4 regions of the Jilunia laotingensis genome follow, and region 2 is predicted to be linked to each of the others. Evidence: riboswitches for the same ligand, from Rfam matches in the RefSeq annotation. Region 2 holds a riboswitch; each other region holds the start of a gene.
What was found. A riboswitch is a leader RNA that binds a small molecule or an ion and turns the genes downstream of it on or off. The one in region 2 is predicted to bind cobalamin.
Positions count from the first base shown of each region.

Region 1: it holds a riboswitch for cobalamin, as region 2 does, so the genes downstream of both, H8744_RS10850 (TonB-dependent receptor) here and H8744_RS18895 (cysteine-rich CWC family protein) in region 2, are expected to answer to the same signal.
Region 3: it holds a riboswitch for cobalamin, as region 2 does, so the genes downstream of both, H8744_RS14145 (TonB-dependent receptor plug domain-containing protein) here and H8744_RS18895 (cysteine-rich CWC family protein) in region 2, are expected to answer to the same signal.
Region 4: it holds a riboswitch for cobalamin, as region 2 does, so the genes downstream of both, H8744_RS09775 (anaerobic ribonucleoside triphosphate reductase) here and H8744_RS18895 (cysteine-rich CWC family protein) in region 2, are expected to answer to the same signal.

Region 1 covers NZ_JACRTF010000001.1:2,858,031-2,866,300, forward strand. The annotation lists gene H8744_RS10835 (DUF5074 domain-containing protein) at 1-504, opposite strand, end outside; gene H8744_RS10840 (hypothetical protein) at 517-1,755, opposite strand; gene H8744_RS10845 (YncE family protein) at 1,777-2,937, opposite strand; gene H8744_RS10850 (TonB-dependent receptor) at 2,939-4,996, opposite strand; cobalamin riboswitch at 5,127-5,340, opposite strand; gene H8744_RS10855 (hypothetical protein) at 5,568-7,022, opposite strand; gene H8744_RS10860 (helix-turn-helix transcriptional regulator) at 8,062-8,270, opposite strand, start outside.
Region 2 covers NZ_JACRTF010000001.1:3,166,818-3,175,087, reverse strand. The annotation lists gene H8744_RS12090 (T9SS type A sorting domain-containing protein) at 1-1,240, opposite strand, end outside; cobalamin riboswitch at 1,516-1,722, shown strand; gene H8744_RS18895 (cysteine-rich CWC family protein) at 1,786-2,013, shown strand; gene H8744_RS12085 (putative transporter) at 2,207-3,895, shown strand; partial or broken gene H8744_RS12080 (threonine/serine exporter family protein) at 4,030-4,266, shown strand; gene H8744_RS12075 (threonine/serine exporter family protein) at 4,263-4,760, shown strand; gene H8744_RS12070 (DUF6064 family protein) at 4,761-5,489, shown strand; gene tnaA (tryptophanase TnaA) at 5,625-6,998, shown strand; gene H8744_RS12060 (4'-phosphopantetheinyl transferase family protein) at 7,051-7,698, opposite strand; gene H8744_RS12055 (gliding motility-associated protein GldE) at 7,704-8,270, opposite strand, start outside.
Region 3 covers NZ_JACRTF010000001.1:3,660,227-3,668,496, forward strand. The annotation lists gene H8744_RS14135 (TonB-dependent receptor) at 1-1,676, opposite strand, end outside; gene H8744_RS14140 (sirohydrochlorin cobaltochelatase) at 1,809-2,927, opposite strand; gene H8744_RS14145 (TonB-dependent receptor plug domain-containing protein) at 2,951-5,008, opposite strand; cobalamin riboswitch at 5,139-5,335, opposite strand; gene H8744_RS14150 (cobyrinic acid a,c-diamide synthase CobB) at 5,477-6,799, shown strand; gene H8744_RS14155 (cob(I)yrinic acid a,c-diamide adenosyltransferase) at 6,832-7,407, shown strand; gene H8744_RS14160 (hypothetical protein) at 7,414-7,623, opposite strand; gene H8744_RS14165 (ABC transporter permease) at 7,698-8,270, opposite strand, start outside.
Region 4 covers NZ_JACRTF010000001.1:2,570,676-2,578,945, reverse strand. The annotation lists gene H8744_RS09795 (DUF3858 domain-containing protein) at 1-1,580, shown strand, start outside; gene H8744_RS09790 (DUF3858 domain-containing protein) at 1,598-3,472, shown strand; gene trhA (PAQR family membrane homeostasis protein TrhA) at 3,564-4,217, shown strand; gene H8744_RS09780 (hypothetical protein) at 4,288-4,776, opposite strand; cobalamin riboswitch at 5,180-5,364, shown strand; gene H8744_RS09775 (anaerobic ribonucleoside triphosphate reductase) at 5,396-7,789, shown strand; gene nrdG (anaerobic ribonucleoside-triphosphate reductase activating protein) at 7,786-8,262, shown strand.

The sequences.
Region 1 (8,270 bases), 310 kb from region 2:
TTTGACGATATCATAGGTCTCTAGGTTAAGTATATAAATACCATTTGAAGATCCGACATATCCTTTCTTTTCATTCACTCCTACGAACCCGCGGCCATCGGCAATAGATTTTCCCTCTTTATTGGTCATGATGACAGGAATTCTTTTTTTGATCTCCATTGTGCGTGCATCGGCAACGACGATTCTACCTCCTTCCCGTCCTCTCTCTCCTCCATCTTGATCTTGCTTGGAGATAATGTAAATGTTGTCGCCATAGATGGCTCCGAATTGTGCCGTGCATCCTAAGGACTGTCCGGCATTTGCTTCATTGTTTTGAATGATGTAGTATTCAAAAGGATCGACATCATTCTCCGGTCGTAAAAAATTGATGGTACTGTTGTTGTGTCCGAACCAATCTTCATTTAACATAAAGACTCCGTCCGTATAGGTCGTTTGAGCCTGCATTCCGGCAGAAACCGTCAATAAGGCTACTGTTTGGCAAAAGCGTAATATTCTTCCATTCATAAGCATTTATTTTTATGGATTAGGTGTAAAGTTTGTTATATCTTTTACATGCAGATCTTCTGCACGGCTGATCTCGGTAGAGGTCTCCCCAAGCCAGCCGCATTGCTGGTTGACTCCGGTATATACTCGTATGAAGTCTACTCCCGGCAGATAAACAGGATTTCCTTCACGGTCTACTGCCCAGTCGATATCGAAACTGATTTTATCTTCTTTATCGTTCGGATGATTGTCTACATATCCCCAGTCGTAAGCATATAATACATAGAAGGAACCTTTTCCACCGCTTTCGTCAACCGCATTGTTGTTAAGTTTCGTTCCGGTGAAGGTCAGATTGTCTTCTTGTATCCACTTTGGATAATAATCTTGAAAATGATAGGCGTTTTTTGATATATATCCTATTTCACCAGAATTTGTTTCCCATTGGATATAAGTATTATCCGTGATTGGTGTACCCTCTTCGGGCGTTGGGATTTTATCCGGTGATGGTTTATGATAAGTAATCTGATAATTATGTCTGGTTTCGGGCTTATAATATTCGCTTCCGGCCAGTTCATACCATTCATCATCGGGTAGCCCGTTTTGGTTAAGGTCTATGGATACCATTACGATACCCGGTTCACAGCTACCACCTGATTCGGGCGCATCCGGGTTGGGGTTTGCCTCTGCATAAAAAGCATTGGCGAGTATTTTGAAATCTTTCTTTCCGGGAACATTTGCTACCGTATGATCGAATCCGAAAGTGATGTATCCTCCGTAACCTCCGAGCGAAACCAGTATGTCATTGGTTCCCTTTATGCTGTTTTCTGCTTTTTCTCGCATGTCTTCAGCACTGTTTCCTGTTTCGTAAGGGGGGATGGTGTTGATAAATTGTCCTGGTGCCGGACAGTATTCATATACTTTGGTAATATAGCGGCTATAAGCTATATTTTCTTCTTCAACCGTGATGTGTACGTTGTGTTCAACGGGGTTTTGCTCGTTGATGATGTTAAGCCGCAGATAATATTCGCCCGGTGTGATACCTACGAAAATGAAATCGCGATCGGTCGTCACAAGGGAATCATTGCCATTACGATCTTTCATATTCCAAGTGTATCTCTTTCCTGTAAATTCAGGATGAAGGATAAGACTTTTCATACGGTCGATTCTGTATTGACTATCGATTCCGAGGCTTACCATGGGTATGTCTTTTTGGCATCCCGTCAATAGAAGGGCGGTAATCAGACTGGTAAAAGTTGTTCTTAGTTTCTTCATGATATAGCTCTTCTTAGTTTCTCAATTGTTAAAAAAGACCATGTGGGCGGGGATGTCACCTGTACGGACACTCCATTTCTTTATTCCATAGCGGTCATAGCAATGTAGTATTCCACTTGAAACGTAGTTTCTGGCATCTGTAACGTAGATGTCTCCTGTACGTGGATGTACCATGATGCCGTAGGGTATCATGATGGAATTTTCTGATCCGTCGTTGATGAAATGGTTGGTGACGAGTTTCTCTGTCTTGACATTGAGAATACCGTAAGTGACAGTGTTCTGTTCCGTCTGTTTATTCCATTCCACACTGTAGAAATAGAGCGAATCTCCTTGAATGTACATTTCCGAGCAGGGGATATCGAATGTATCTTTTACTACCATTTCTTTTGAGTTCTTGTCTTTCCTGTCGAGTACATACAGGCGGGAAGGGATATTTTTGTAATCACCTCTTGAAGTAACCCACAGTTTGCCGTATCTATCTTTCCGAATGCGGTGTAGGTTAATGCCTACTGGAATTTGCTGAATTTGTTTCAGGCCGTATGTCTCGATCACGGAAACCGTATTGTCATAGTTTGGTGCCCGGTATCCACCGGAATTGGCTACATAGATGTATTCTCCGAGAATTTCCAATTCATCCGGTTGATAGCCGACTGTTACCTTCCGGGTGATTTTGAGGGAAGTTGTGTCAACCTCATAAACGGCACCTAATTGCGCATTGGGGTCGATAGCGACCGGCCCTACATAAGCCGATACGTAAGCTTTCCCTTTGGCAAAGCGAATGTAGCGGCAATTGGGGATATCTACTTGCCCGATTCGTTGGCAAGTGCGTGCGTCCATTACTTCTACCTTATGCGAGCAGTTGATGACGGCATAGAGTTTATCACCATAAATTTGTATGTCGTTGCCTACATCACCCAATTCCTTGATTACTGTCGGGTTGCGTTCGGCATAAATGTTGCGTACATAATATGCGTTCCGGAAGTCCAGGTAATCAATCGATGATTTGTTACTACCCATATTGGCTTCGTTGAGCAGATACATACCTGCGGGAGTAGCTTCCCAATCGATGTCGAATGGCAAAGGCACATATTCTGAAGGTACTACTAACTCAATTTCTCTACATGAGACAACGGTCAATAGAGTAAAGAGAAGAGAGTATGTTATAAATTTATAGGTTTTCATCTCAGATTTCAACAGTTATTCCAAAGCGGTAATTGCGTAGCGGCATCGGATAATTCAATATGACATCATAGTCCTGACTGAATACATTATTAATCTCTGCCGTGAGCCGCAGGTTTATTTTTCTCAGTTTGATTTCTTTCATCAAAGTCATATCACTGGTATACCAGGGTTGGGTATGGTTGTAGATAATATTCTCTTGTTGGTTATAGCGTTCGCCCACATAGATATAGCTATAATTCAGTGTCCAGCTATTCCATGATAAGGAGAGGATTACAGATCCGCTGTGCCAGGGGATGTAAGGGATCTGATCCCGGTAGTAATTGTCTCCTTGATTGGTGCCGTCGGTTGTTTTAGGATTGGTCACATCGATTGCTTCCTGATAGGTGTATTGCAATTTAGTCGTTAGTTGCCATCCATAGGGAAATGCCCAGTTGAAGGCAGCTGAAGCATCTATTCCACGAATATCGACTTTTCCTAAATTGATCGTTGTCCAACGAAACTGCGGACCTTGTGGGAAAGAGATGATTTTATTTCTGACATCATTGAAATATACGTCTACTCCGATGTGCATATCTCTGAATAACTTGTTATTACGGGTGCGATCGTATGCAATGCCGACGTTATACTGAGTGGTAGTTTCCGGTTTCAGAGCCGGATTGCCCATGTCGGTATAATACAAGTCATTGAAGGTCGGTAACCGGTAGGCCGACTTATAGAAAGCTCTGAATATCAGTTCTTGCCGTTTAAACGGTTGGTAAGAGAAGAAGATACCGGGAACGAGTTTGCTCTTATTGGGAGCCGAATCCCGTTCACGTTTTTCTTCATTGACAAAATTACCCAGTAGGCTGGCCTGTACTTTCAACCTGTCTGCTACTGTAAATGCTGTAGCCAATGATAACCAGTGCGTTCCTCTTGTCGCTTGATTGCTAGGGTGTTCTTTGTCATGATCATCTGTGACATTGTACCCGTCGAAATCGTTCCATTGGAAATCATAGGCCAATGAAACATCCCAAGCGGGAGATATCGAATACTTATTAGACCATGAAAAATAAAATTCCTTTTGTTTGTAAATATCGTCAGCTAGCTTAATGCTTGGATCGTTGTTGTTATAGTGAGTGTAATCGAAAGCATATTTCATATTGATACGTGTACTGAGTTTAGGAAGAAGATCATATTCAACTCCTCCTTGAATGAAAGAATTGCGGTCCCACAATCGTTCCGAACGTTTCCATACATTGTTGACGATAGCTCCCGGTATTCCCCGTTCCGAAGTATAGTGATAGGCAAATGCATTCCATTTACCTTTCTCGAATACTCCATATAATCCGGCATCAATTCGCATGGCATCGATGTCGCTATTGTGGCGTACAGCGGTGGTGTCATATTTTAAGTTTCCTTCCACATCCACTCGGCGATAACGAAACTTATAATCTCCAGCTGACCCGATCCACTCGGCACTCATGCAAGTGCTGATCTTTTCGCTTAACTTATATTCGTAGAGTAGGGCAGGATTGAGGAATCCATAAGAACCAGCCTTTGCTTTCACTAACATGTTGGTGTTCTTGTTTCCTTCAAACTTGGGTCTGCGTGTCGTCAGATAGATGCTGCCCGATGAACCGAACTCTTTGGCAGATTGGAATATTTCGCTCTTTTGTCCGTTGTAAAGCGAGATTTCTTCAATGTTATCAAGTGAAAATTTACCTAGGTCGATTTGTCCGTTTTGAGCATTTCCCAATTGAATGCCGTTGTAGAATACACCCATATGATTGGTACCCATACTGCGGATATTGACTGTTTTAAGTCCGGCTACGCCTCCGTAGTCTTTTATTTGTAGTCCCGAGAAGTAACGGATGGCATCCGCTACAGAGAAACTGTTGAGCTTTTTAAGTTCTTCTCCCTTCAACACTTGTGCCGGGATGACTTGCTTATAAGTTTTTGCCTTAATGACGACTTCGTCCAGCCTTTGGATGCTATCCAGCTTACTTTGTGCCCCCATAGGCAAAAGCATGCTGCATACCCCAACCAGACAGAGGAGCCGCCTGAATGTAGTTTTCCCCATTAATATTTCTATTTGATAGTTGTTTTATCCACCAAATAGCTTCAAAGAGTACCAATATGTATGAATAACCTTTTCCGCAACACAGTGTATTGTTTGCGGATTAACGGATTCATAGCTCGTCCTCGAAAGCTATTGAACGTATTGCATGGCAGGTCTTCTGACTTATTTCTGTAACAAGCGCCTTCCCAATCGACTTAAATGTCTTTCAGTGGCATCGAGTGTGTGCTTGCTACGTTTTGATGAAACTTACAGCAACGGGACTGTTCAGGATTTTCACCTGATTCCCTTTTAATCATTTCTTCCGTATGCCTGGAGGAAATGAACCAATGCGCTGCAAAATTATAAAATAGTTTGGATATAAAGTGAAAAAAGATATATTTCTTTTCTGATCAAGTTTCATAATATGTCGATAGGATAGGTTAGGGATAGCTGTTTTTAACTAAATACTCGCAAATCCCAAGCGTATAGAAATCTCATGTGGAAGATGGGTATACATAAAAAATACTTAAGGTATAAATGCTTATGCAACCTTAAGTATTTTCTTTTTATGAGTGTGTCAGTGAATAAATGGTTATTTTACATAGACTTTTCCACGAACTCCCTGTTGATCTCCGGAACTAAATAGATAGAAGTACACTCCTTGCGCAATGTTGTTTATTGTGGCTTGATTATTTTCATTAGTTACGGTTATTATCCGATATAGGCTGCCATCCTCGGAATAGATGTTTAGTCGGTTGAATATATTGGTTCTATCCCAATTGAAAGAGAGTTTCCCTTTTTCAGGACACTGAACTTTAACGGATAAATTGTCCGATTTGTTCACTTGTATTCCGGTAGTTTTATAGCAAGTGCCTTCTTCGCTTTGATACACCAATTCACCATTTTCTGCGTGGTAACATAAAAGTTTGCTTTCAGTATTGTTGGTAAAATATGGATTGAACTTGCCAATCCCGTAGGACAAGCTACCGATACTTTCTACCATAGTTCCGAAATAAGAAGGTTCTAAATGAAAGCATTTCCGCTTTACGTCATCCCCATTCGGCAAGATGGTATCGGTTATTGCAACCACAGTTGCTGTTGCATCCTTTTTGGAGTCTCCTGTATAGAAAGTGAATTTGTCACCTACGTTCAGGTTGAAGTCAAACCAAAGATATTCCTTGTTGGTATGTTCGTTATAAACGTAAAATTGGTTTCCTGCACCTTCCCGCATATAATAGGCTAATTTCATGTCGGACAAATCTTCATTCCTGCTACTCCAGATTTCATAGTAGTACGTTTCATTAATCATTTTGCTGTTTTTTATGATAGAAGTGACCGTGGTTCCTTCCGATGGGTTTGTGGCAGATGGCGACCATACTGCCCATTTCTTACCACCATATAACAATCTTTTAGTCAGAATTTTGTGGAAGCAGGTGTTATCTTCATCCATATAAAGAGTCTTTTCCGCATCATGGCAGCATAAGAGTTTGCTGTTTGTACCTGTGCATCCTACGCACAATGCCCCTATGCCGAATCTCAGCGATCCAATACCTTCTATCCACACTTCTTCAACTCCTCCAACGTTGCCATCACCGTAATAACGACCGACATCCATATACTTCCGGGATATGCCGTCTCCTTGCGGCAAAATGGTATCTCCCGCTGCTATTATGCACAATTCCATTCTATCGGATTTTGGATGATTAAATATATCACCTTTCTTTAGATTAAAATCCATATATAGATATTCCTCTTCCGTATCCGGTTCATACCAATAGACTTTTCTATCAGCCTCCCGAAGATAGTATCCACTAAATGTCAAGTCCGAAAGATCCTCCTTCCATGATTCAAAAACTTTCCAATAAGTTAGACCATTGATCTCAACAGAACCTTGTATTACGTTTGTGATTGTCAGTTCGGTTTCAATGTCATATTTCCATATTAATTTAGCCCACTGTTTGCCCTCATAGAACCAAGGTTCGGATGATTGGCACCATGCTCCCAGGAAAGGAAACAGGCATAGAATTGATAATAGTACCTTTTTCATATTTATAGGTTTTACATATAATTTGGACTCTGATGATTAAACTCATTTAATTATCATTATTTTATTTGATGGGGAAGGTGCTTTCATAATGAATTGTTCTTATGGAATCCACCTTCATTTGTGCGAAACAGACTAAACAGCCAAATAGAGTGACTAAAAATAAAATGTGCTTTTTCATTGCAAATACGTTTTTAATTATACTTCGGCTAACTATATCATTTAAGAGTATGCTCTTGAATTGGATCTATCAAATATACGTTTAAGTATTTACTTATACCTCTATTTGTTAATTTTCTCAAAGGTAGATATACTTTTTGATGAAGGCAAATATTTATCTGCTTTTTTTTCAGATAATTATCTCTACTCTATAATGATTTTGGATTTTTGCTATTGTTAATATTTGTGTATCCATTCATCTCTTAAGTTCTGGAATTGACATGGATAAGGAGTTGAATATGTTTTTCCTTTTTTATAGTAACGATTGAATATATATAGCAATATGCTCTTGTTTTTTCTCTATTGCTAACCGAGGTCTTTTATAAATTCATCACAATATTACTCCCGAAGGTCATTTCTAGGGTTAAGAAGTAATGAAAAGGAGATAAAATCACTATAAATGACGGATGAAATAGCTATAACGAATGGATGGAATAGCCATTCCCAACAGATGAAATACGGATAGCCAACGGATAGAGTAACAATTTCCATCAAATGCTATAATATTTTCCAGTAAATTAAGGCTGATTTTATCTTATCGGCTTCATCTTTTCTCCTTTTTTTCTCTATTTGCCCTCTTTGGATGAAGCTGTCTTTTTTGATAGAATGAAATGAGAACTTTGAAAATAATGTATCGTTTTGAACAAACGAGGGGATAAGCGATGTGCTGGGTCGCTTATTGTCTTATTTTACTTGCAATTTGAAAAATCCTAATTGCTGTATATTGCGTTTCTTTGAATCATATGTGTCCTTGGCCCGAAAGATTGCACTGAATGACATATGGAAATTACTTTTTGCCAAAATGACAATTTGTTCGGGGCTTTTAGGCATCCGGGAGGTTTCCTTTTTTCTCTTTTGCCATTTTTTGAAATATAGAAGGAGTGATTCCGATATGCTTTTTAAATAATAAGATGAAGTTGGCATGTGATTTATATCCGACACTCTGTGCAATGGCTTGGATGGTGTAATTACCGTACTGTTCGATGTTCAATAGGCGTTTTTGGGCTTCACGGATTCGATATTCATTGATGA
Region 2 (8,270 bases):
GTGATTTTGCCTGCAATCCTTCTGGAGTAGCCGGGATTTTGACCGTACGGTACTCTGTTTGCAACATCCAGCATTCGGGCACTCCCCCCATGGCGACTACAACGTCGTTATTTCCCATAATAAAGGTCCCATCAGCTGAAATAGCACAAGGTGTTACTTTCGTTTTCTCTTCATATGCAAATGTAAAAGAGGGCTTGACTCCCTGGGCAAAAAGACTCATGAAATAGTCAAAACCGAGAATGCGATCCTCTTCATAAGAATACCAGAACGGTCGTTCATAGATTTCACCGGTAAAAAATGATCCATAACCAAACGAGCTAACAGCATTCCCATTATCGGCAACGGCAAGATCATCCGGAGAATGATAGGGTTCGAAGGGAATAATTTTCTTATATGATTTCTGCAGTACATCATAAACGCCTGGTTCGCTATTGCCAAAAATAAATCCAACAAATCTGCCATTCGGACTGACGGCACACGCCTTATTTTGTCCAGTCCCGTTGTATTGCACATCCTCTCCGACTCCTTCTATCAGATGGCATTCCCCATTTTGCCAATAAGCAGCAGCCTCATACATCGGAAACCAGATGACACCGGTAATGATACTTCCATCTGTAGACACATCGACGGCTTTACCTCCTACCGCATCCTGCGGGAGATTTAATTGGCTAAACGTCCACGCACCTGAGTCCGCTTGCTCCCACTTACATGGAAACATGTAGGTGGAATTCCCGATTCCTATATTTCCAACCACGGTCTTTCCGTCTCCCGATATTGCATTGGCAAAGCTCCCATCTTCAAAATAATTGAATTGTGAAAGTTCGTAACTGCCGAAACCCAAGGATGTACGGATGCCATCTTTCCAGACGGCAGCGACATTGATAGGAAAAGTGCGATCTCCGTCGAAATCGCTTACAGTAATAGTATATTCAGGATCTTTAAACGTACCTGATATTACTCCATCATTCGAGACATCCGCAAAAGATCCGCTTTTACCATAATCAGTCTCGTCATAATCCGTAATCCATTCCATGCTTCCGGTTTCGACATTGTACAAATAACTTTTCATATATATATTATATGCAAAGTACTGGCTACTTACCCCTACAACATATTTCCCGTTAGGTGACATACCCGTGCCTAATGAATTGGCACCTGTCGCGGTGAACGTCTTTTCTGCATGTACATTTGCTACACAAGCAAAGATACCCATAATTAAATAAAGTAATGTTTTTCTCATAATCTACACATTTTAGTTTATTGATTACCAAAGACAAATCTATGGTTTTATAAAGGAAAAAACAAACCGAACTCTCGCTGATTCACGAATTCGATACTATTTTTCGATTACAATTCTTTCTATCGTTTCAAATGCTACACTGTTTAGAAACTAAAAAATAAGCAAACATTAAAGCGACTATTGAAATATCCGATTTTTTAATACTTTTCCGATGCAGGAAAATATATAATCTTAGCTTTTTTCTTCTTCCCTATCCCATCTTATTATAAATTCTATTATCTTTGCCACGAATTGGTTTCAGATGCACAATTCTGTGATTTGAATTAAAAGGGAATCGGGTGTAAATCCCGAACAGTCCACGCTGCTGTGAAACTCTGCTAATATCTTGTAAAACACCTTTGCCACTGATGTGACATTTATACATTGGGAAGGCATCAAGATTAGGAGTCAGTCAGAAGACCTGCCATTCATTAAAGGCTGCTTTGGCTCGTGGGATTAGAAAAACAGTACGAAAAAATAAGTTAACTAAGTAATTAACATGAGGTATGCCTATAAAAAAGGTATGTCCGCGTTGCGGTGCGACATTTGATTGTTCGCATAATGATATTTCATCCTGTCATTGTGCTACTATAAATCTTGGTAAAAGTCCATGTACTTATATACAGAAGCACTATTCAGACTGTCTTTGTCATGACTGTTTGATTGAAATAAAAGCGAACTTCGACCATAGTGAATCCAACCTTTATTGCATAAAAAAGAAAGATGATGTTTAGCTGATAAAAATGCGGTAATATGCCGCTATAAAGGTTCGATGTGTGTGTATCCCTGTAGAAGTGATTTCTCCAGGGATACTTTTAGCAAACCGAAATTTATATGGATTTACATGGAAATATCATTAAATGATATTATGAACAAGCCATAAACAAAGATTTATAACTAATAAAACAAATCATAACTTTCAATAAAATGGAACTTTTAAGAAACCTTTTCGAAGGATTCCCCAATCTTTGGGGTGGTGGAGTAGCTCACTCCGTACTAATTTTGTCATTAGTGATTGCTTGCGGTATCATATTAGGCAAAATAAAAGTTGCAGGTATTTCATTAGGTGTTACCTGGATACTTTTCGTCGGTATAGTTTTCGGGCATTTTAATCTAAATTTAGATGAACATTTACTTCATTTTCTAAAAGAATTCGGATTGATTTTATTTGTATATTCCATTGGTTTACAAGTAGGTCCCGGCTTCTTTTCTGCTTTTAAAAAAGGGGGATTCACCTTAAACATGCTGGCTATAACAACCATTTTTCTGAGTATTGTCATTACCATAATTCTACATTTTACAACAGGTACTCCCATTACGACAATGGTCGGTATTTTATCAGGTGCTGTTACCAATACCCCGGGATTGGGAGCAGCTCAACAAGCGAATAGCGATATGAATGGCATAGATGCACCGGAAATAGCCATGGGGTATGCAGTTGCATATCCTTTAGGGGTAGTAGGTGCCATTTTTTCTTTATTGATACTAAAATATATACTGAATATCAATACTTCAAAAGAAGAAGCAGAAGCTGAAAAGGGTTTGGGACATTTACAAGAACTAACTGTGCGCCCCGTTTCAATTGAAATAAAAAATGAAGCTGTTGACGGAAAAAAAATTAAAGATATCCGTCCATTGGTAAACCGTAACTTTGTCATCTCACGTATCCGCTATCACGAAGGAAAGCAAGAGACCGAATTGGTAAATTCAGAAACAGCCCTGCACATTCATGATAAAATTCTGATTATCTCGAACCCGATAGATATTGAAGCCATTTCAGTATTCTTCGGCAAACAAATTGAGATGGAATGGGAACAACTGAATAAGAACCTGATTTCACGTCGTATCCTAATAACAAAACCAGAACTAAATGGGAAAATGCTTTCACAACTTAAAATACGCAACAATTTCGGAGCAAGTATTACTCGCATAAATCGTTCGGGTGTTGACCTTGTAGCGACACCCAATCTACAATTACAAATGGGGGATCGCGTTACCGTAGTAGGGAGCGAATTAGCAGTAAGCCACGCAGAAAAAGTGTTGGGTAATTCCATGAAACGATTGAACCAGCCTAACCTTATACCTATATTTATAGGTATTGCATTAGGATGTATCCTGGGAAGTATTCCATTCATGTTTCCCGGTATCCCTCAACCGGTAAAATTAGGTTTGGCAGGAGGTCCACTTATCGTATCTATACTAATCAGTCGTTTTGGTCCTCAATATAAAATGATTACTTATACAACCATGAGTGCAAATTTAATGGTAAGAGAGATAGGAATTTCATTATTCCTTGCCTGTGTAGGCTTAGGAGCTGGCAAAGAATTTATTGAGACAATAATAAATGAAGGAGGATATATATGGATTGCCTATGGTGTACTCATTACTGTAATTCCACTATTGTTGACAGGAATTATCGGGCGCTATGTATGTAAATTAAATTATTACACGCTTATAGGTGTATTATCCGGTGCAAATACCAACCCACCCGCCTTAGCCTATTCTAATGATCTTACATCCTGTGATGCACCGGCAGTCGGATATGCTACTGTATACCCTTTGGCCATGTTCTTACGTGTACTTACGGCACAACTACTTATTTTATGTTTAGGTTGAATTTCAATTTTTTGAACCATATCCCAACTGGAAACAATATCAAAATAGGAAAGGCGCATCAAGCATATTTTTTTATTTGAGTGCATTAAGTTGGGAAACGTATGATAATCATTTGTCACTATCCATATTATGGGGTTGCTTCACTATGCGCTTCTACTGCATTAATTTTCGACACGACATCAGAAATAGCACTTGCAACAAGTGTTCTTTATCTCGTACCGGGGGTACCTTTAATAAATGGTGTCATTGACATTGTCGAAGGTTATATTCTAACAGGATTTGCACGTTTAGTACAAGCTTCCTTACTGATAGTATGTATTGCTATCGGACTTTCATTCACTTTATTATTAGTCAAGGATAGTTTATTATGATAATTATAGATATTCTTTCAGACGGACTATTTGCAGCTGTAGCAGGTATTGGTTTTGGAGCTATTTCAGATCCCCCTTTGAGGGTTGTTAGAATTATCGGTTTACTAGCTGCAGTAGGCCATGCCTGTCGTTATTGCTTAATGTCGATCACTGAAATGGATATTGCAACCGGATCTTTAGCAGGAGCCTTAATCATTGGATTTGGTAGTATATGGCTCGGAAAAAAGGTTCGCAGTCCAATGATAGTTCTCTACATTCCTGCACTATTACCTATGATTCCCGGAAAGTTTGCTTATAACATGGTATTTTCTCAGATTATGTTTCTACAAAATGTAAATTCACCGATAGAAAGAACTAAATATATGGAAATGTTTTTTTCAAATACAATGGTAACATGTACCGTAGTATTTCTATTAGCTGTCGGAGCAACATTACCTATGTTTCTTTTTCCCCGACGTGCTTCATCTTTAACTAGAAATAAAACAATAAAATAAATGAATATATTTTGGAAAACGATTGGCTTATATAATTCAGCGACTTGGATTTATCAAATCATCATTGTATTATTTGGAATTTTATTGACTATAATGCTTTTACGCCGACCATATCCCTGGCTGAAAATTGGAATGAAATTATATTTGATAGCAATTTACCTATGGATTTCTATCGTTTATTATCATATTTATTGTGCTGAAAGAAGTTACAATAATGTGATGTCTGCCTTTTGGATAATTCTCGCTGTAGCATGGATATGGGACCTAGTCACAGGTTATACACAGTTTGACCGTAATCAAAAATACTCAAAATTAGCTTTTCTATTGCTATTAATGCCTTTTCTTTATCCTTTATCCTCTTGGTTAAGAGGATTGACTTTTCCTGAAATAACATCACCGGTCATGCCCTGTTCTGTGGTAATTTTTACAATCGGATTATTATTGTTATTCACTCGAAAAGTCAACCTATTTATTATTTTACTGTTATGTCATTGGTCTATGATCGGCTTATCAAAAACTTACTTTTTTAAAATTCCAGAAGATTTTCTATTAGCAAGTGCTTCTGTCCCCGCTTTATATCTATTTTTTAAAGAATATTATTTATGTAATCTAAATGATGAGACTAAGCCTAAAAATAAGTATATTAATTATCTGCTCATAACCCTTTGTATTGGGATTGCCATTGTGCTGATGGGAAGTATGTTCTTCCAACTAAGTCGTGATATCTGATTCTTTATATCCTAACTAGTTCGCAAACACAAAGTTTTCCTTTTTTTATTACCAAAATAACAAAAAGTCACTTTTTTATTGCACAAACCAAAGAAATACGTTAATTTCGTCGGATAAAATTAAATATCTAAGAACATGGAATTACCTTTTGCTGAATCATGGAAAATTAAAATGGTAGAGCCCATCCGCAAAAGCACCCGCCAAGAACGCGAGCAATGGATAAAGGAGGCACACTACAATGTATTTCAACTCAAAGCCGAGCAAGTTTATATCGACCTTATCACCGACTCAGGCACAGGTGCAATGAGCGATCGCCAATGGGCAGGAATGATGTTGGGTGATGAAAGTTATGCCGGTGCATCTTCTTTCTTCAAACTGAAAGACATGATCACCAAACTAACTGGTTTCGAATATGTCATCCCAACCCATCAGGGACGTGCTGCCGAAAATGTACTCTTCTCATATCTGGTACATGAAGGCGACATCGTACCGGGAAACTCTCATTTCGACACGACCAAAGGTCACATCGAAGGACGTAAAGCGATTGCTTTGGACTGCACCATCGATGAAGCCAAACAAACTCAACTCGAAATCCCCTTCAAGGGAAACGTAGACCCGAAAAAGCTGGAAAAAGCTCTGCAGGAACATGGCGACCGGATTCCTTTCATCATAGTTACCATTACTAACAACACAGCAGGCGGCCAGCCCGTCTCCATGCAAAACTTACGTGAAGTACGTGCCATTGCCGACAAATACCACAAACCGGTAGTATTCGACTCAGCACGCTTTGCAGAAAATGCATACTTCATCAAGACACGTGAAGAAGGTTATGCAGACAAATCTATCAAAGAAATCACTCGTGAAATGTTCAATCTGGCTGACGCAATGACAATGAGTGCCAAAAAAGACGGTATCGTCAACATGGGCGGCTTCATCGCAACACGTCTGAAAGAATGGTATGAGGGTGCTAAAGGTTTCTGCGTGCAATTCGAAGGCTATCTTACTTATGGTGGCATGAACGGCCGTGACATGAACGCACTAGCAATCGGATTGGATGAAAACACCGAATTCGATAATCTGGAAACCCGCATTCACCAAGTGCAATATCTTGCTAAGAAACTTGATGAATATGGCATACCTTACCAACGTCCTGCCGGTGGACACGCCATCTTCGTAGACGCACCGAAAGTTTTGACTTGTGTACCGAAAGAAGAATTCCCCGCACAGACACTAACCGTTGAACTTTACCTTGAAGCCGGTATCCGCGGATGTGAAATCGGTTATTTATTGGCAGACCGTGATCCGGTAACCCGCGAAAATCGTTTCGGTGGTCTTGACCTTTTACGCCTTGCTATTCCACGACGCGTATATACGGATAATCATATGGACGTGATTGCTGTTGCACTGAAAAACGTATATGAACGCAGGGAAAGCATCACCCGCGGTGTACGTATCGCTTGGGAAGCACCTCTGATGAGACACTTCACCGTACAATTAGAAAGATTATAATATAGATCATTCAATGAAGATGAGGTTGTGGCGCGGTGTCACAACCTCATTTTCAGTTTTTAGTAATTACATTATCTATCTGCCAAGTTAACACAAAATCGGGATGAAGTAAGTAATGTATCTCAAAATATCTTTTCAGCTCCGTTCTATATTCATATGCCAGAAATACTCCTCGCTCTTGGGGAATAAAAGGCTCTATTCGCAGATGCTCACGGAAATCCACTTCGGAAGCATCCATGCATTTAAACATGACCTCTTTAGCAGACCAATGGAGCAACAGACTCCAAGTATCATCTCCACGATAGGAATTAACAGGCTCGTCTTCGCGCATATATTTATGAGCCACCTTATGTACGCGTTTCGAATATTGTTCGATATCTATGCCTACCCCGGCAACTTCACTTAAAATTACAGCAACATATCCCTTCGTATGAGAAATACTAATGAACCGGGAACGATCCGCCAAATATGGCTTGCCGTTCGATTCATAACAAACTTCTTTGTGACTGCCCAATAAATGAAATAAAAGACAGCGAACCGATAGCCATTCTAATTTACGATGAGGCGCATTAAAACGTTGCAATTCCTTTTCATAATAGGCTCGCTCGGGAAGAATACTCAGTAAATCCTCAATGGTTTCTTCCATTTTCCAAATTCCCCATTTCAAGGATTTTCCAGAATGTTCTAAATAGACCGACATAATTATTATTCTTCCGATTCCGGCTCGTTGATAGTAAACTTAACCTTCAAAATACGGCGATTATCCATTTCAAGTACTTCAAACTCATAATTCATGTAAGAGACTTTCTCATGTAAAACAGGAAATTCCCCTTTTATCTCCAACAAAAGTCCTGCAAGTGTATCCGCATCACCGACAATCCGTTCAAAATCATCTTCATCCAGCTTTGTGATTTTAAAGAAGTCCGTCAACAAGGTCTTGGCTTCGAATACCCATGTATGATCATTCAATACGGCATAAGTACGTTCCTCATCATCATATTCATCATGAATCTCGCCTACAATTTCTTCAATAATATCTTCCATAGTGACAATGCCGGAAGTTCCCCCGAACTCATCGACTACGATAGCAATGTGAATCTTGTTTGCCTGAAAATCACGCAAAAGATCATCTATCATTTTTGTTTCGGGAACAAAATAAGCCGGACGGATCAACGATTGCCAACGGAAATTATCCCCTTTATTGACATGAGGCAATAAGTCTTTAATATAAAGTACTCCTTTTATGTTATCACGCGAACCTGCATACACCGG
Region 3 (8,270 bases), 490 kb from region 2:
ATATCACGCACGTTGTTGGCAAATGCCGATACGGATATAGAGAAACGGCTGTGTACGTATTCGGCACTCAGCGTATAGTTGTCGCTTTTTTCAGGTTTCAGGTTGATGTTCCCGATGGTATACTTCCTCGTACTTCCGGTTTTGCTTTCCGAAGTAATATAGAGGGCACTTAAATCCGGTGTACGGAATCCGGAAGCATACGAACCGCGGAAGTTAAATCCCCCCACCTTATATAATAGGGCAATGTTGGGAGTGGCATAATTTTTGAAAGTCTCATGGTAGATATAGCGCAAACCTACATATGCCTGAAAATGCTTGCTGATATTGATTTCATCCTGTGCATAAATAGCAGCGGTGTACATGCTGCGTCCGTCTATGTTATCGCTTTCACTTGTGAGGCTCTCTTTTATGTATTCAAGTCCCGCTGATATTTTGTTGTGATCGCCCATGCTGAAAATACCTTTCACGTTCAGGTTGTGATGGTGGAGGCGTTTGGTCATTTCACTATCTCCGGCATTGAGCTTGGCTTTGCTGTCGTCCATGAAATAATCTTTATAGCTGCTGTAATTGTCCGAGAAGTAATCCGCGTTGAGGTAAGATGACTTGTTGATCATGTATTGTGCGCCGCCACCATAGGTGTATGTTTCGTAGCGCATATCATATTTAGTCGTATTGTCACCTTCGGGTATGGGTCGATCGGTCTTATGATTGTAGAACCCGCCACGGGCATAAAACGACAGACGGTCTGTGGGGTCGAACGTGAAACGTTGGTTCACCGTGTTCGAATGAAAGGCGGTGGAAGCTTGTTTATTGGTTTCTACCAATTCGTCCTTCTTGTTGATGGTGAGAGGACTTAATTGCCAACCGTCAGCCTGTTGCCGTTGGTAAGAGGTGTACGAACCGAATTTGCCCAGATTGAAGTCTGCATTGGCCGATTGAGTGAAACGGTTTTTGGTGGAATAGCGGCTATTGCTCGCGATGTTGACTTTGTTACGGGCATCATCGGTGATGATATTGATCACTCCGGCAATGGCATCGCTTCCGTAGAGTGCCGAGGCGGCTCCGTTCAATATTTCAATGCGTTTTACGTTAGCCATGTCAATGCGTGTGTAACGGTCTTCTCCAGCGAGGCGTTTGCCGTTTTCCAATATCAGGACATAATCTTCGTTCATGCCGTTCATGCTCATGGTCGTACCCATGCCATTGGTCATAAAAGATATATTCGGATTCAATTTTGTCATGGCATCTTCAAAGTTCGTGATGCCTGCTTGTTGCAGGTCTTTTGCGGTGATTACCTGTATAGGGACGGGAGAGTTGTCCATGCGGCGGTGCGTACCTGTACCGGTCACAACGACCTGATTCATGTTTACGTAATTTTCCTGCAATTTGATAAGGATATCTTTTTCACTTTTGGAGGCAGTGTGTCGGCTTTGTTCGTATCCCACGTGTGTGATGCGTAAGGTATGTGTACCTTCGGGAAGTTTTAGTGAAAAGTCACCGCTATTGTTGGTCGTTGTGCCGTTCAGACTGTTTGATACACGAATGTTGGCACCTTTTACCGGCACTCCGGTTTCAGCGTTAACAACTTTTCCAGTAATATTAATCTGGGCATATAGGGTCGTTGTAGGAGTTAAACAACAACCTAAGGTGAGAAGAGCGAGTGTTCTTAGTTTCATGTAGTTTGATAAATCTATATATATGAATGATTATTAGTATAAATAAGAAGTGATAAGTGATTAACCATCAAGACATTTTTGTTCTTTTAGCGTATTAATCACTTATCACTTACTCGTAGGAATAGTTATTGATTATTGGTAATCTTCTCCGGTTGTCCACTCATCTTCGTCATTCCATCTTTCCGTCATGTGTTGCAACCAGATGGCGCGGATGTTGGCTCTGTCGCCCAGCCCTTTGATGGTACAGTTCTTGTAGCTGTCTTTATGACTTTCTTCAGAAGTATTGATGTTGAAACCCATCTTTTCGAGTTTCTGTCTCCAACTGCAATCGGCTTCCGGCACGGCATCAACTTTCTCTTCGTCTTGTCCCCACATGTCATTGTGTGCATGGTCACCGGCAATGGACATGAACGGAACCAGATAAATGGTGTAATCACTGAATTTGCCACCGTTTACGTAGTTGATAAGTTTTTTGTAGATATAGGTATCTGCCATGTCTCTCGGATTCATTTCGTCTGATTTCCAGTCTTCGGGGCAGAACAACATGCTTCCGTAGTCTACGGTTCCCACGAATACGTTCTTGTTGATGGCTTTCGTCTGCAAACTGTTTTCTACTTTTGTATACATGTCGTTGGCGTGTTGGTATACTCCGTCTGGATTGCCGTGCCCCATGAATAATACGATGTTCTTTTTATCTGCCAATTCCTTCTGGTAATCATCGTACAAGTACTGAGCCACTTTTTCCACATCCTCGTCATCGCTTAATAAGTTCGGGCTTTTCAACACTTTCACATGGGGGAACTTTTCGATCATGAATTTCTTTTTCACGTCCGTACCCATCAGACTAGCATACTCTTCACCCGGGATCACATGCAATGACTGTACGGCTACTCTCTCATAACCGGCTTTGCCCAATGCTTCCAACCAATAGTCAGGCTCAACGCGGTCGATGCCGGTGGATTCATACACACGGTTCACGCAGGTACGTGAGGTAAAGGATAAATAAATATCGGCAACACTGCCGTATTTATCTTTAAAATCTTTCTCAATGGCTTCGTATGTTTTAACCGATTCCTCATACGTACTTCCAAAAGTACACAGCAAGATTGCCGTGTTTTTTGTTTTGCTATCACGAGCCAGGGCTTCTACCGGGTTGGTAGTGTTGTCTTCATCGTCATCACCGCAGGAGGTAAATCCTGCACTTGTGGCGAGCATCATGGCTGCCATCAGGTAATACTTCATTTGTTTCATACTTCAATTGTTTAATAATAGGGTTATTTGGAATTGTTTTGAAATTTCACAGTGACGGAAGCGTAGTAAGTACGTCCGGGGGTGGTAGAACCGTGATTCCATCCGAAAGGTGTCCGGTCGACGTAATTGAAAATATTATCTATGCCGGCATTTATGTTCAGTTTCCATTTTTTAGTGTTCAGTACGGAATGTGATGTGTTGATGCGCCAGGTTTGATAGCCGTCACCATTTCCGTCGGTCAGATAATAACGGGTTGATTGATACTTTCCGTAAATGCTTACATCCAGTTGGTAGAGTTTCCAACCGTGCCCCCAGTTGGCTTTCCAAGTAGCGTTGTGCTTGGATGAACCGTTTATGGGAACATATTTCATGTAATTGGCATCACTGGGATCGCCTGCGTACTGCGCTTGTGCATCTACATAGCTGTAGCTTCCGCTGACGGTCAGTGACGGCAGTATTTGATAGCTTAAATCGACATCTGCCCCGAAGGAACGTGCCTTTGCCAGATTTTTATACTGTTTGGCTTCCTGCACTTCTAGGAATTTATCTTCGGCAGGTATGGGGATAGGGGTCAATTCGATCATATCCTTTATCCGGTTGTAATATCCGGTCACGCTCATCCGGAATTTCGGAAGATTGTATTCCACACTTACGGCACCATAGTTGGATGTCTGTGGTTTCAGGTCTTTGTTGCCATAATATGATTTGAGTTTATTCATCATATTTCCCACATAATTGTAGTACAGTTCTTTCAGGGTAGGAGCCTTGAAGCCGTAGGAGTAAGTGCCTCGCAGATTGAAGTCCCCCAATTTGTATAAAGCGGATACTTTGGGAGTCAGCTTGGCACCGAACTCTTTGTGATAAACGGCACGTACACCAGCGGTGACGTTGAAGCGTTCGGTAAAGTCCCATTCGTCTTGCGCGTATACGGAACTGGTAAAGACGCTGGCATCTTCCGATTCGATACGGTGGGGGGCTTTCAGGAAATCATGTTTGTGTTCCAAACCTACGCTCAGGATATTTTTCTCCGTCAGATAGAACACTCCTTTCACGAGTGCCAGTACCTGTTGCTGCTGAGTTTGCAAAATGCGATCACCCGGGTAGTGGGTGATTCGCCTTCCTGTTTCCTTGTCGAAATCATCGGTGATCTCACGGGCGGTATAATCGTAATAATATTGATAACGGTCGTATGAAACCTCAGCGCTCAGGTAATTGTATCCTGAAAGATTGTAACGGGCGTTGGCTCCATAGCTTTGATTGCGGTAAAAGTAGTCGTTCAATGCATATTTGTAGGCTCCTCTCAAGCGGTACATATTCTTTTGATAATAGGAGGCATCAGCTCCTAATGTCAGTTTCTTGTTCACCTTGTAAGTCAACTCCTCACGCAGATTGAAATTGGTGTTCCGGTTTACGGTTCGGGTGACGGTTCCTTCGCGGAGTTCATAATGGTAATACTCGAGGTCTGTATTGCGCCAACCGTCCGTATGTTTTACGCTGAAACTAGTGTTTGAATTCCACTTCTTATTTTTAAATCCGATCTGATTGTATTGGTTGACATCTCCGTAACTTCCTATGCGCGTGTTGTTGGATGCGCTGAATTTGTCTTTGTTCTTTTTGGTAATGATGTTGATGACTCCGGCTATGGCATCCGATCCGTAGAGCGAGGAGGCGGCACCTTTCACTATTTCGATCCGTTCGATATTGGCTACATTGATGAGGTTCAGATCGTTTTGCCCGCCATTGTCACCATTGATGCGGCGTCCGTTGATGAGGATAAGGATGTAGTCGTTGTTGAGTCCGTTCAGCTGGATGTTGCTTCCCATATCATTGCTGTTGAAACTGAGGGAAGCGCAAAGCCCGCCCAACAGATCATCAATGCTTCGTCCCTGGTAGTTGTCGAGTGCTTTGCCCGTAATGACTTCGGTCTGTACGGGAGCGTCTTTAAGGTAATGTTCGGTTCCAGTACCTGTTACAACCACTTCACCAAGTGAAACGGACAGTTCTTTGTCTTTATTAAGTATGCTTTGCGCACAAAGCGATTCTGTTCCCATCAATAAGAGAACGGGTAATAGATATTTCATCGGATGCTTCATTTTATTCATATACTAAAATGAAACAGAGAAAATCCCTCAAGAGGAGAGGCCACAGAAAATTTGCGGATACAAAGCGCAATTTGGTATGGACACAACTTCTGTTCCTGGAAGTCCCGTGTTTCGGTTTAATGACTTAGCAGGTCTTCTGGCTCTCCTCTGATTGGAAACCTTCCCGTCTCATTTACTGAAACAGTGGCATTGATCATCCAATCAACTTCATGAGGATTACAGCTGCAGGTACAGCTCCGGTTTCGCACCGGATTCCCTTTCACCGAACTATGTGATAGTCCGGTTACTAAATCCGGGACAAAGGTAGGAAGAATAATGAGAAATACAACAGAAGTTAATAATAAATTATTTTAGTTTTGATGGGAAGGGGTGTTTTGAATTAAGAAAGATAAAGATACCGAATATTCCCAAAGGATGTATATCTTTGTCCTGACTAAACACTACCCAATGCAGAATAGAGTTATACCCCAGTTTTTGATTGCCGCACCGACTTCGGGTTGCGGTAAGACTACGGTTGCCCGTGGAATTATGGCAGTCTTGGCACAAAGAGGCATGAAGGTGCAGCCCTTCAAGTGCGGTCCCGATTACATCGATACGAAATTTCACACCTCTGTTTGTAACGGTCGGGCATCGGTTAATCTGGATACATTTATGGCATCAGGAAGTCATGTGCGCGAGCTGTATGCACACTATGGTTCCGATGCGGATGTCTGTGTCTTGGAAGGGATGATGGGGATGTTCGATGGTTATGACCGTTCGCGTGGATCGAGTGCTGAGATAGCGGGACTGTTGGATTTGCCCGTTATATTGGTGGTAGATGCTCGTTCTTCCGCCTATTCTGTTGCAGCACTGATCAATGGTTATGATACGTTCGATCCGAGGGTGCATCTGGCGGGAGTTCTATTTAATAAGGTGGGTTCTGCAAGCCATGCCGCAATACTTCGGGAAGCGTGTGCGGATACCGGAGTAGAGTGCTTCGGTTGTATCCCTAAGGATGATAGCTTGGATGTCAATGAAAGGTATTTGGGATTGGATGTCAGGGAGGACAAACTCGAATCTAAAGATAAGCTGCATCTGGAAACCATTATCCGTGAAAACATAGATTTCGACGCATTGTTGCAGAAGTGTACCTGCCCGTTCACTCCTTGGAATGGGAATGATGGGAAGATCGCTTTTCAAGAGAGTACGAACTGGAATATTGTGGTAGCCCGTAACAAAGAATCCTTTACTTTTATTTATCAGGAACATTTGGATATATTGCAAGGCATGGGCCGTGTGACTTTTATCGATCCGGAGTCGGATCATGAAATTCCCCAGGAAACCGATCTTTTATATCTGCCGGGGGGATATCCCGAAAAAAACATGGAAGTACTTTGCAAGAATCATGCCCTGTTGAAGTCTGTTGCTGATTATGCGGAGAGCGGTGGAAGGATACTTGGCGAGTGCGGTGGAATGATATATCTTTCGAATACCGTCCGGCAACGCGGTTCGCAGATGCGGATGACGGGTGTATTGCCTATCGATATCGATGCGGAAAATTGTAAACTGAAGTTGGGTTATCGTCAGTTTGAGTACAACGGACAGTTGCTTCGCGGACATGAATTCCATTATACACAGATGGCTCAAACTGCATTATCATCTGTTGTCCAAGTATATAGTGCCAAAGGCAGACCGGTGGATACGCCCATTTTCCGGTATAAGAATGTGATAGCGAGCTATACCCATCTCTATTGGGGTGAGATTGATCTATTAAAACTTTTTGGGGAATAAAACGAATTGAAGTACAATACGAATTGTGAAATATGAAACGAATCTATACACGAACGGGAGACTGCGGATATACGGGAATTCACGGGGGTGAACGGGTAGAAAAAGACGATATACGTATCGAAGCTAATGGGACGCTTGATGAACTGAATGCCATCATCGGTATTGTCCGTTCACTTCTTTCCGCGGAGCATGAATGGCAAAAGATGCTGCATACGCTTCAACGGGAATTGATGGTGGTGATGAGCCGCGTGGCTACCCCGTCGGCTTTGCGGGGACAAAATCCCAATTCATATTCGTTCGACCTTGTTGCTTATTGCGAGGACGAAATGGATCGGATGACCCGGCAGCTTACGGATAACGACTACTTCCTTCTTCCCGGTGGAACACCTGTTGCCGCGCAATTACAATTTGCACGTACCGTAGCGCGCCGTGCGGAACGGAGACTTTGGACTTTGAACCGGATGGATCCGGTGGAAGAGGAGGTTTTGAAGTTTATAAACCGCCTGTCGGACTTATTCTTCGTTATGGCACGCTATGACCTGCAACAACAGGAGTGGCCGGAAGATCGTTGGCAGGCTTTTGCTTATAAACGGAAGAGGGTGGAGTAAGTGAAATTACTCCAAATCCTTCTTTACGATTTCGTCCATCTCTTTCAGGCGTTTCTCACGCTCTTCAGGAGAAAGCTTCTTTATGTCTTCCTGTGTATCGTCGATGGTTTCGGACACATCACTACTCCAATCTCCAAACATATCCTTTGCAGGATGGTCATTCGGGAATAGATTTTCTTCGGCTATCGGTACATTTCTGTTTACAACATCATCCATATTCTTTCAGTTTTAATTGGTTTACGCTATTATATACAACTGCCGGGGCGTATAGTTTGCCCGGTTAATGAAGTTTATTGTTTGTTTATATTTTCCTCAGGTATATTCTTGTCACCGGTTAAGAGCCTCCGTGCAGAAGCAGCCAGTTTCAGCCTATATACCCACACTGCCAACAGGAAGTAGACGATGGTCTGTACCCACAACGTGATATACTCCGGCCGGATGTCAGCCATGCTTGCATCCATCGAGTTTATTTTCACAAAGGCAAGTGTACCGGGTGCGGCAGGTATCACATAGTGCGCGGCACGCCAATACCATGGCATCAGTTCCAGGGGATAAGAGACACCGGAAAGGAAAATCAGCCCGACAGAGAAAAAGGCGATCATCAGTAAAGGAGCTTCCGAATCGGTGAACCACCGCGAGACGGCAAGTCCGAAAAAGCTGGTAGCCAACAAGTAGGGGATGAGCATGATGAAGATGTCAAGTCCGCTGCCGATATTGGGGATGCTGAAAAAGTGAGGGAGCAATCCCAGTAGGAATAAAGCGAAGATGGCATATAGCCCTATGTAGACAAATGTTTTGCCGGCAACGAGGCGCATGGCAGTGCCCCATTGCCCTTTGGTACCGGCATATTGGCGGAGGCTTCC
Region 4 (8,270 bases), 600 kb from region 2:
AACGAATCAATGATACATACATGCAGGTAAAATTCTCTATCCCCAACGTAAAAGTGGGTACCGTAATAGAATATAAGTATAAGATATTATCCGACTTCTATTATACATTAAATGACTGGTATGCACAACAAGACATCCCTACCTTATATACAGAATATAATATTACAATTCCAGAATACTTCAAATTCAACATTGACATGCGGGGTACGGAACCCCTCGAAACAAAAGATGAAGGTAAGCTTTTCAATTTTCACATCAATGGACACCCCCTGCAATGTTCAGGAAGACACCTTTGTTTTAAAGGAAGGCAACTTCCGGCAGTACGCAATGATAATTACATCTGGTGTGTCGACGATTACAGTACTCAAGTTAACTTCGAATTAGGAGGATTAGATTTTCCGGGGGCACTTTATAAATCCTTCACACAGACTTGGGAAAATATAGACAAACTATTATTAGACAATCAGGATTTCGGAGGCCGTTTAAAAATGCGCAATCCTTATCATGAAGAGATGGCATCCTTGAAATTAGATCAGATGGCAAGTACGGAGGATAAGATTGCTTCGATCTTCACCTTCCTCAAACAAAGGGTCAAATGGGATGAAACTTATTCGCTTGAAGGCAGCCGAGCTAAAAAAATAGTAAAAGACGGTACAGCAAGCAATGCAGAGATCAATTTCATTTTCATGAGCATGCTCCGTGATGCAGGGATCGAATCTTTTCCGGTAGTAATGAGCCGACGCAACAGAGGACTGATTCCTTATGCACATCCATCCCTCCAGAAGCTAAATACATTCATTGTAGCCATAGCAAATACGGACAGTACATTTGTCTATCTGGACGGTTCGGTCAGAGATGGTTATATCAATGTACTACCACCTGCCTTAATGGTAAACCGGGCACGTCTGATTATGCCGGGAATAGGAGCCAAATGGGTAGATCTTAGCCAAATAGGAAAAAACCAATTACGTTCCATGGTTAGTGCCATTATCCAACCGGACGGGAAAATATGCGGTACGCGTACTACCAATTATCGAGGCCAGTATGCTTCACGCTTCCGCCACAGTTTCCGAAGTGCAAAGGATAGTACCGAATTTGTGAATCAGCTTGCCAGCAATGAAGAGATTGAAGTCACCGGATTGCAAACGGATGGAATAAACGAATTTTCACCAAACGCAAAGGAGATCGTAAAATTCGAAAAGCAAGCCACCGTCAATGATGATTTTATTTATCTGAATCCAATGGTTTTCCTACATGTAGAAAAGAATCCTTTCACGCAATCTGAACGGAAATTACCGGTGGAATTTCCATATCCCGACCAGGTGATCCTATCAGTCAATCTGACCATACCCGACGGTTACACCGTAGAGGAAATGCCAACCCCATTACAAATAAAAACTGAAGACGGTCAAGGAACATGTCGCTACAATTTGGCTATGCAAGCTAACAAACTGACCATTAACTATATGTTCAACTTTAACAAGCTCCTTTATCTGTCTACAGAATATCCCGGATTGCAGAGCTTTTGGGAGATGGTAGCAAACAAGAACAACGAGACTATCGTGCTTAAAAAATTATAATAATAAATAGTCATAAAATGATTACAAGAAGATTATATAGCAGCATACTGCTCACTTTCCTTACCACGCTCTTGTTACAGGCACAATTCACAATAGTGAGTGATGCCTATTCCATTGTACAAGATGCCACTACCGAAATCATCTGTGAATCGGCAACCAGCGGAATATGCAAGGAGAGTCACACCATTACCATTCTGAATGACAAGGGACGTGATGCCGCGAATTTCATTTGCATGTGCGACAAATTCACCTCTCTACGTAAATTTTCAGGGGAAATACTTGACTTTACCGGCAAAGTGATAAAAAAGATCAAGAAATCAGACTTGCAAATGACTGAATATTCTTCTGGTCTTACCAGTGATGACTACACCTATTATTATGAATGCAACCTTCCGCGTTATCCCATCATAATAAAATATGAGTGGGAAGTGAAATACAAGGATGGTATTATCGGATTTCCTACATTCGTACCTCAGACACGGTACAATCAGGGAGTGATTAAAGCGACCTACAGGATACAAACACCCGCGGAACTGCCATGCCGGTATCATAAAATAAATACCCAGGCAGAAGTGGCAGAAAAGAAAACCCCAGAAGGAAACGTACTCATGGAAGTGAGCCTCGGCCCGATTTCCGCTATTGAATACGAACCATTCGGTGCTTCACTTTCCGATCTCATTCCCCGCATATACTTCGCCCCGGGAAATTTCATTTTTGACGGTAGCCGTGGTAATATGAGTACATGGAAAGATTATGGCGATTGGCAATACGGACTACTTGCCGGTCGTGATCAATTGGACGAGGCGACCAAAGCCAAATTGCACGAAATGACAGCGCATTGCACCACTCCCCGTGAGAAGGTGAAAGCTGTTTACGACCATTTGGCAGCCACCACACGTTATGTCAGCATCCAACTGGGTATCGGAGGACTTCAGCCTATCGCAGCCACCGATGTTTGTCGTGCCGGCTTCGGTGATTGCAAAGGGTTGTCCAATTATACACGTGCCATGCTCCAAGAACTGGGCATTCCTTCCGTTTACACGGTGATCAGTACCGACAACGAACGGTTAATAGCCGATTATGCCAGTGCCAATCAAATGAATCATGTCATCCTGCAAGTTCCTTTAGCCAAAGACACACTTTGGTTGGAATGCACCAATCCCGAACTGCCTTTCGGTTATGTACACAGTAGCATCGCTGACCACGATGCTCTGCTGATCACTCCCGAAGGCGGTAAGCTTTGCCGATTGCCTTCGTACCCCGATTCACTGAATACACAAAGCATTACGGCACAAGTGGTACTTTCTCCCACTGGAAGTGTCAACATTGCAGCCAAAGAATCCTCCCGCTTGTTTCAATATGAAAGTACGGCTCCCATCACCCACCTCGAGCCTTCACGCCAAAAAGACCGTCTACATTCAGGAATCACTTTAGGACAAGCGAATATCGGTAATATAAAGATAGTCGAGAAGAAAGAGGCAATGCCCCAGATAGACATTTCATATTCTATCAGCAGCGAACAATATGGCAATAAAACCGGAAACCGTTTGTTTATTCCCATCAACGTGTTCCGCAAAGGATTCAGCACACCGGAAATGAAAGAACGGAAACAGGATATCCATATAGAATACGGTTATCTCGACACAGACAGTATCACCTTGCAACTTCCGGACGGATATGTTATTGAATCAATGCCTAAAACGTGTACGTTAAAAAACCGCTTCGGCAAATTCACCTCCTCTTTAAAAGTGGAAGACAAGGAAATAAAAGTCATACATCAATTACTGATGTATAAAGGAGTATACCCCAAAGCAATGTACAAGGATTTTCTCGATTTCCGCAAACTGGTAGCTGCCCAGTATAATGGAAAGATTATTTTAAAGAAAGAGTAAAACCTGTTTAAATAGAAATTTAAACAGACTTCGAGCCGAGTGTTTCAAAAATATAGAGTACTTTTACAGCCCGAAGCTAAAAGTCACGACATTGAAAAATCATCGATACACTAACGGGGAGGAACTCGCCAACGCAATCAGTCATGGAACGGGTATCCTGCTGGGCCTAACAGCAGGATACTTTCTATTAATAAAAGCAGCAGCAAGCAACGACCCTCACTGGGCTGTTGCCTGCATTGCGATCTACCTCACAGGTATGCTGTCATCGTATGTCAGTTCGACCTGGTATCATTCCGCGCCTCCCGGATCACTCAAAGAACTATTACGCAAGTTCGACCATGGAGCCATTTACCTGCACATTGCGGGCACCTATACTCCTTTTACACTTTTAGTCATGCGAAATGCAGGCGGCTGGGGTTGGGGAATATTTGCCTTCGTTTGGTTATCAGCCATCATAGGATTTATACTTAGCTTCACCAGCCTGAAAGAACATAGCAATCTCGAAACCATATGCTATGTAGGAATGGGAGCGGCAATCTTGGTAGCACTCAAACCACTGATGCACTGCCTCTCAGACATGGGAGCCACACCTGCTTTCTGGTGGTTACTCGGTGGAGGTGCCTCTTACATTTTAGGTGCGGTGTTCTATTCATTGCGTAAGCCCTATATGCACTCCGTATTCCATCTTTTTTGCCTGGGAGGAAGCATCGGACATATCATAGCGATCTGGATGATATTGAAATAATACGTTATAAACACAAGCAAACCATTCGTCGTGCTGCAAAAAAAGGAATCAAACAGATTACCTCAAACGATCAGTCGGCACTCCTGATATTCAGACTCTCTTTCAACAATTTAAAATAATCTTCATCATTCATAGCCCAATTTGTTTGTGCTATCACTTTATTATCCTTATCAAGAACACAAAAATCAGAAGCACCCATTTTATCCGTGTCCACACCTAATTGCTTTTTGAGAAACTTACAAGTAGCCTTTATCGGATTGTAGAAACTCACCATTTTTCTCTTCCTGTTTTGATTAATCACGTACATAGTAGAAGCGACCTTACAAGTATCCACATATTCCGCAATTTCAGAACTATCCTGCGCACAGATAAAGAAGCTGTCCATGTCTTTATTATCATGTATAAGCTTGACCACCTCCGGATAGCGTACCTGAGAAGCCTGACAATAGTTACAAAACACATAAATAAATTTGTAACGCTTATCTGAATTTTGAACTTTGGATACAAGATCCTCATCTCCGATGCAAGTTATTTGTGCATACAAACGCTCCGTCATCATACATGACAGAATTAAAAGTAAATATACGATCCTCATTCTTCTATAAACTTTTTATTCAATTACATTCTGCAATTCGTACTCATAGTACACCTTCGGTTATTCAATTTCTCCTCCCTCTATCAATTCTCCCGATCTTATCCGAATGGTTTTTCAAATATATTAATTTATATGCATAAATACTAATCCGTTACTCTATCTTAACATTTTAACGATAGATAGTCAGATGCGGACATGATACAATGCGATAAGCATTCCACCCCATGTTTTTTACATTATCAAAGAAACCTTTCACTCGCATATCAATAAAAAAGTTTCCCGAAATGGAAAACTTTCTGTATCAGTCACAAAGAAAAGTTTCCCGAATTTTATTGTTAAAAGTCAACCAACCTATTTATAGAAGCATTATCTTTGTCACTGTTTCGGAGCTAAAAAGAGGTTTAGTCATGAGGGAACGCTGTGCAAATCGGCGACAGTACCCGCTGCTGTAATTCTCTATGAATCCGCACACTATGTCACTGCGCGCACAGCGTGGGAAGGCGATGCGAGGGAGAGATAAGTCAGAAGACCTACCGGAATTAATCATTTTATCAACTTTTAAAAGCTTTCGGGAGTTAAAGTTATGAACTACGCTGAAATTTGTATCATCAAACGCGATGGTAAAAGAGAAGATTTCTCTATTAGTAAAATTAAAAACGCAATTAGCAAAGCGTTCAGTGCCACAGGCATCACAGACGAGCAACAACTCGTAGCTGACATTACCATGAATGTCATCAGCCGGTTTAGCAATCCGACAATCACAGTGGAAGAGATTCAGGACTTGGTAGAAAAGGAATTAATGAAGGTGCGTCCGGAGGTTGCCAAGAAATACATCATCTACCGTGAATGGCGCAATACGGAGCGGGACAAGAAGACCCAAATGAAACAGGTAATGGACGGCATCGTGGCTATCGATAAAAACGATATAAATCTGAGCAATGCCAATATGAGTAGCCATACACCGGCCGGACAAATGATGACTTTCGCCTCCGAAGTCACAAAAGACTACACCTACAAATACCTGCTGCCAAAGCGATTCGCGGAGGCACATCAATTGGGCGATATCCACATCCATGACTTGGATTATTATCCGACAAAGACAACCACTTGCATCCAATATGACATGGATGACCTTTTTGAGCGCGGTTTCCGCACCAAGAACGGCAGTATCCGTACGCCTCAAAGCATTCAAAGTTATGCCACACTCGCTACCATCATTTTCCAGACCAACCAGAATGAGCAGCACGGTGGTCAAGCAATTCCTGCCTTTGACTTCTTCATGGCCAAAGGTGTCAGCAAATCTTTCCGTAAACACTTGGCCTCATTCATCAGTTTTTATGTGGTAATGGATACCAACACCAGCGTGGAAGAAAAAGCTATCCGTGCTTTGATTGAAGAACACCTGCCATCCATCAAAACCAACGAGCTGGAACGCGAAACCTTTCGCATGGCACTGACAGCCTTACAAATCAATATTGACAAGGAGCATCTAGCCCGGGTGATTGAAAAAGCATACCTGCAAACCCGCAAGGACACCCATCAAGCTATGGAAGGCTTCATCCACAACCTGAATACGATGCATTCGCGTGGAGGCAATCAGGTAGTATTCAGTTCTATCAACTATGGTACAGACACTTCCGCTGAAGGTCGCATGGTCATCGAAGAACTGCTGAAAGCGACTATAGAGGGGTTAGGCACTCGTGGAGAGGTGCCGGTATTCCCTATCCAGATATTCAAAATAAAAGAGGGAGTATCTTACTCCGAAGAAGATTATCAAAAAGCAATGACCGATTTCGAAGCGGCAGAAGAAGGACGAATGACTTTTACCACCCCCAATTTCGACCTCTTCCTGAAAGCTTGCCACACTACGGCCAAGGCATTGTTCCCCAACTTCATGTTTCTGGACACTCCATTCAATCAAAATGACAAATGGGATGCAAATGACCCGAAACGCTATCAATATGAACTGGCGACAATGGGCTGCCGCACACGTGTGTACGAGAACGTGGCCGGTGAAAAATCATCTTTGGGCCGTGGGAACCTTTCGTTTACCACTCTCAACATGCCTCGTCTGGCGATAGAAGCGCGTATCAAAGCAGAAAGCATGGTTGAGGACGGACGCAACAAGGACGCTGTCGAGATGAAAGCTAAAGAAATCTTTCTGGAATCAATACATGAAATGGCTACTCTGGTAGCCGACCAGCTCTATGCCCGTTACCAATATCAACGCACGGCTCTGGCACGCCAATTCCCATTCATGATGGGCAATGACGTGTGGAAAGGAGGAGGCAATCTGAACCCGAACGAAGAGGTAGGTGATGTATTACGTAGCGGCACACTCGGCATCGGCTTCATTGGCGGGCACAATGCAATGATGGCACTGTATGGCAAAGGGCACGGACATAGTGACAAAGCCTGGGACACTCTTTATGAAGCGGTCATGGAGATCAACAAAGTTGTGGATGAATACAAAGCCAAATACAACTTGAATTATTCCGTGCTTGCTACTCCCGCCGAAGGATTGAGCGGACGTTTCACCCGTATGGATCGTCGTAAATATGGGAAGATAGAAGGAGTGACGGACAATGAATATTATGTAAATTCCTTCCATATAGATGTGAAGGAGAAGATCAGCATTGCCGAAAAGATCAAACGGGAAGCTCCCTTCCACGCCATTACGCGTGGCGGACATATCACATATGTAGAACTGGACGGTGAAGCACAGAAGAATGTCCGGGCCATTGCTAAAATCGTGAAGGTGATGTACGATGAAGGTATCGGATACGGTTCAATCAACCATCCGGTGGACACCTGCCATAATTGTGGTTACAAAGGAGTGATTTACGATAAATGTCCGGTATGCCAAAGCGAGAATATCTTGCGTATGAGGCGTATAACAGGCTATCTGACAGGAGACCTGAGTTCTTGGAACTCTGCCAAAAGAGCTGAAGAGAAAGACAGAGTGAAACACTTATGAATCTCTTATACACCTATTCGGAAACGATAGTTGACGGTGAAGGCATCCGGTATTCCATCTATCTGGCCGGATGCAACCACCACTGTCCGGGATGCCACAATCCCGAAAGCTGGAATCCACTTGCCGGTGACGAACTGACCGAAGAACGTATCACGGGAATTATCCGTGAGATAAACGCTAATCCGTTACTGGACGGTGTAACTTTCTCCGGTGGCGATCCGTTTTTTAATCCGGAAGCATTTTTACTTCTGATAAAACGAATTAAAGAGGAAACCCGGCAGAACATCTGGTGTTATACCGGCTACACGTATGAACAAATTCAGGCACAGCCAAGGTTCAGTGCTATCCTTCCTTATATAGACGTATTGGTAGACGGCCGTTTCATACAGGAACTTTATTCCCCGTATTTGGAATTCAGAGGAAGCAGCAACCAACGCATCATTAAGCTTTCACATAAAGAGTCGACAACTTGAGCTGAAGA